DNA from 2 places in the Halopseudomonas sabulinigri genome. Region 1 is predicted to be linked to the other one. Evidence: predicted binding sites of a transcription regulator. Region 1 holds the regulator's gene; the other holds the start of a gene.

What was found. The regulator LexA, encoded in region 1, represses DNA repair genes until DNA is damaged. The targets are predictions, from matches to a motif close to CTGTNTNNNNANACAG.
Region 2: a site for LexA is predicted at 1,591-1,606, ahead of recN (DNA repair protein RecN). Genes of this name have one in related genera too.

What each region holds. Positions count from the first base shown of each region.
Region 1 covers NZ_LT629763.1:1,153,410-1,155,805, forward strand. Annotated here, with positions in the region: gene BLU26_RS05175 (L,D-transpeptidase) at 1-333, opposite strand, end outside; gene BLU26_RS05180 (TetR/AcrR family transcriptional regulator) at 396-1,070, opposite strand; gene lexA (transcriptional repressor LexA) at 1,271-1,879, shown strand; gene sulA (SOS-induced cell division inhibitor SulA) at 1,890-2,393, shown strand.
Region 2 covers NZ_LT629763.1:3,326,345-3,328,740, forward strand. Annotated here, with positions in the region: gene recN (DNA repair protein RecN) at 1-1,565, opposite strand, end outside; gene grpE (nucleotide exchange factor GrpE) at 1,792-2,364, shown strand.

The DNA.
Region 1 (2,396 bases):
GTCGACCTGACCACCGCGATTGACGCCGGGCTGGTTGCCGCATAACCAGAGTATGCGGGTCAGTATCCAGTCCCGCTGCGGGTTCGCCGCAGCCAGAGCGGGCGTCCACACCTCGCCCGTCGGACGACGACCGCGATATACCGCGTTAAGCGGCTCACCGTCGCCAATGCGCGCGCGCACACGATGCGCGCCACGTGGCGTGCAACCCGAGCCGTTCTGTTCGCCTGGGCCATTGAGGGCTGAAGAAATGGGATAGCGGCACACAGCCGCGCCACCACTGAAACCGGTGAGCTGCTGATTGCCTATCGAGATGTGAATATGGTCCAGCGGCATGACTGTCTCCGTTATCTGCGCACACGATAACGGATCAGCTGCATACAGGTAAGGGTAAAACGCTAAACCGCCGCGCTTTCCGGCTGCGTCACTCTGGCGGGCAAGTTGTCTGCGCGCATACCGGCCGCCAGAAAAGGCACCATCAGACGCAGCACTTCATCCACTGCACGATGCTCGGCAAACTCGGCCTCCGCGATAGCGCGCAGCGCTTTCATACTCGACATGGTGAAGGCTGCGCTGCCCAGCATGAAATGCACGCGCCAGAACAGCTCCTGCGGCGGAATGGTCGGCACAGCCCCGTAAACCAGCGCCATATAGCGCTGAAATACCTTGCCGTACACTTCGGCCAAATATTTGCGCAAGTGGCCCTGGCTTTGACTGAAGGCCAAGCCCAGCAAACGCATGAAGGTAGACAAATCATTGCCGCTACGTGGCTTGACCGCCAGTGCCTGGTCAACCAGCATCTCCAGCAACTGCTCAAGACCAAGCTGGCGCAGGTCTCCACGCTGCTCGTGCTGATCCAGCTCACGCTCCAGGCTACTGACGAACGGATCAAGAAAGCGTACGAAGACAGCTTGGATCAGCGCCTTTTTGGAGCCGAAGTGGTAATTGACCGCCGCCAGATTGACCCCAGCCTTGCTGGTAATCAGACGCAGGGACGTTTCAGCAAACCCCTTCTCGGCAAAGAGTTGTTCTGCTGCATCCAATATGCGTTTAACGGTATCAGACTGCGCCATGTGGACTCCCAGGCTACAAACAATTGTTTCAAACATACGTTTAAAACAGACAAACTGTCAACCCTGTATGGAGCACCGAAACTGTCTCATTAATCGACGCAGACGCCAAGCCTGAAATGCGCTTGAGAAAAACAGGGGTTGCCGAGCAAGAACAACTGTATATAATCACAGCTACTGGATAAACAAACAGGCGCACTTCCATGCAGAAGCTTACCGCAAGACAACAGCAGGTATTGGCCTTCATCAAGGAGTACATGGACGGCAACGGCTACCCGCCGACGCGCGTCGACATCGCCAAGACCTTGGGCTTCAAATCGCCCAACGCTGCCGAGGATCACCTGCGCGCCCTTGCCCGCAAGGGCGCTATCGAAATGATTCCAGGCGCTTCCCGCGGCATCCGTCTGCCCGAGGCCGAGCAGGAAACCAGCGACGACCAGCTTCCGGTTATTGGCCGCGTTGCCGCTGGTGCGCCCGTTTTGGCACTGGAGAACATCGAAGACCATTGCCGCATTGACCCCGGCTTCTTTCACCCGCGCGCCGACTATCTACTGCGTGTGCAAGGTGAAAGCATGAAGGATATCGGCATCATGGATGGCGACTTGCTCGCAGTTCACCGTACCAGCGAAGCGCGCAACGGCCAGATTGTCGTCGCCCGGATTGGCGATGAAGTCACCGTTAAGCGCTTTCAGAAGCAGGGGCGCAAGGTTTCCCTGATTGCGGAAAACCCCGAATTCAAGCCGATTGAAGTCAATCTGGCAGAACAGGAACTTACCATTGAAGGTTTGAGCGTCGGTGTAATCCGCCGCTGAGGAGCTGAGAATGCAGTACGCCCGCCCTGACCAACAGACACTGACCCAGGCCGACCTGTTTCACAATGCGCTGATGGCAACGCGCATGGAACACAGCCGGTTTTCTCGCGCCATACCACAGCAGCCGGCAACCGCGCCGGCCGATGAGCCGGAGTACGGTTACAGCGAAATAAGCCTGCAGGGCGCGGCGCGCCAATGCTTGCAATGGCTGGCACCGGTGCTGCGCGACCTCAGCAATAGCGCTGCACCGCGCTGGCTCACTTTGATAGACCCGCCGGCCAGTCTCAGCAACCAGTGGCTACGCAGCGCCGATCTGGACCCCTCACGGATCATGATCGTTCGCTCCAAGCCCGGCATGGATGCCACCAAACTCTGTTGTGACCTGCTCAAACTGGGCTGCAGCCATACCGTCGTCAGCTGGCTATCACCTGACAGCAGCACTGCGCCGCGCCTTGAGCGTGCAGCTCAGAGCGGTCAGTGCCGCAGCCTCAACATCCGCCTGCAGGCTGCCTGAACG
Region 2 (2,396 bases), 1.9 Mb from region 1:
TGATCGATACAGGTGCGGGTTTCATGCTTGCTCTGCTGTTTACGCACAAACAGATGTTGGTGCCCCTGCGCAGCTACCTGCGGCAGGTGGGTCACGGTGAGTACTTGCCCGCGGGCGCCCAGCTGACGCAGCAGTTGCCCGACGATCTCGGCGGTCGGGCCGCCGATGCCCACATCTACTTCATCAAATACCAGCGTTGGCACACGTGAGGTTTGGGCAGTAATCACCTGGATACCCAGGCTGATACGCGACAGCTCGCCGCCGGAAGCAACCTTGGCCAGTGGCTTGGCGGGCTGCCCTGGGTTAGCGCTGACCAAAAACTCGACGGTTTCCAGCCCGGTTACCGGGTAGTCGTCGGCAGCCAGTGCGCTTAATTGCAGTTCGACGCGCCCGCCGGGCATGCCCAGTTGTTGTATTTCTTTACTGACCGCCTTGCTGAGGCGCATGGCCTCTTTCTGGCGTATGCCTGACAGTTTCTTGGCTAACTGGTGGTAGTGCGCGCGGTAAGCTTCAAGCTCTTCGTGCAGTTGCTCGGCGTCGGCGCCGCGTTGTTGTTGTGCTTCCAGCTCGTCGATCAGTTGCTGCTGCAGTGTGGGCAATTCCTGCGGCGTGATGCGGTGTTTGCGGGCCAGCTCGAAGATCGCACTGAGGCGTTCTTCAACGTACTGCTGGCGCTCCGGATCGGCTTCAAAATGATCCAGGTAGCGGGTCAGCTCGCCCACCGCTTCTTCGATCTGTATTTGCGCGCTGGCGATCAGGTCGTTCGCCTCGCGCAGCTGTGGATTATGGTGTTTGAAGCTTTCCAGGCGATGCAGGCTGGCGCTCAAAGCTTCCAGCACGCTGCCGGCGTCGTTCTCGCTGCAGACGTTGATGACCTGCTGGCAGGAATGCAGTATCTGGTCGGCGCTGGCCAGCTCGCGCTGCTCGTTTTCGAGTGCTTCAAGCTCGTCATCCTGCAGGCTGAGGTTTTCCAGTTCATCCAGTTGATAGGCCAGCAGTTGCTGACGCGCGGCTTGCTCATCGCCTTGCTGGCTGACCTGCTTGAGCGTTTTTTCGGTTTGTTTGCAGCGCTGGGCCGCTAGCTGAACCTGGCGCGCGAGCTCGCTGGCGCCGGCAAATTCGTCCAGCAGGCGGCGATGGGTATCGGTCTTCAGCAGTGACTGGTGCTCGTGCTGGCTGTGTATGTCGATCAGCATCTCGCCGAGTGCGCGCAGGTCCTGCTGCGGGCAGGGGGAGCCGTTGATGTAGCCGCGTGAACGGCCTTCGGCAGTAATGACGCGACGCAGGATGACCTGGTTGTCATCCTGTTGCAGGTCGCGGGCGCTCAGCCAGTCACGCGCTTCGGCGATATCGCTGACATCAAAGGTGGCGAGAATGTCGGCCTTGTCAGTGCCTGGGCGCACCGCGCCGCTGTCGGCCCGGTCGCCCAGGGTCAATGCAAGAGCGTCCAGCATGATGGACTTGCCGGCGCCGGTTTCACCGGAAATGACGCTCATGCCGCCGCGCAGCTCCAGCTCCAGATGATCGACGATGGCGTAATTGTTGACCGCAAGGTGTACCAGCATGGCTCGCGCTCCCTGATTAAGTGTTCTGGTTGTTTATACAGTAGTTTTGGTTCGGTCGACAAGAGTCGGCATTAAAACCCACTGACTTGCCCAATCCCCCTTGAAGCCCTGAATTGCGACCCCATATAGGTTGCCAGTAAGGCTTTGTATAGACCCGGGCCGGGCGGTGCGCACTTTTACCTGTTCTCGCCGTACGCCCCCTTTTTTTGCATGACAGGAGAGACAGATGGCTGATGAACAGAGACCCGATCTGCAGGATCAGGATGACCTGGTAGACGAGACCCTGGATACGCCTGAAGGTGATCTTGCGGCACGCGTGGCCAGCCTGGAAGAGCAGTTGGCAACCGCGCAGGATCAGGCATTGCGTGCAGCGGCCGATGTGCAGAATGCGCGCCGCCGGGCAGAGCAGGAGGTCGAGAAGGCGCACAAGTTTGCACTGGAGCGCTTTGCCAATGACCTGCTGCCAATCCTCGACAGTCTTGAGCGCGGCATGGAGTTGTCCGACGCGGACGATCCGGCAATCAAGCCGATGCGCGACGGGATTGATCTCACACTGAAGATGTTTGCTGACACCCTGGCGCGTTTTCAGGTCGTGCCAGTCGTGCCGGAAGGCGAGCCCTTCAACCCGGAGTTTCACCAGGCGATGGCGATGGAAGAAAGCGCCAATGTTGAGCCCAATACGGTGCTCAAGGTGTTCCAGAAGGGTTACACCCTCAGCGGTCGCCTGCTGCGTCCAGCGATGGTGGTAGTCAGCAAGGCGCCCTCAGCGCCCGCGCCGTCGATTGATGAACAGGCTTGAAAAACTTTTTGATGACCCCATTTAGGGTTCAT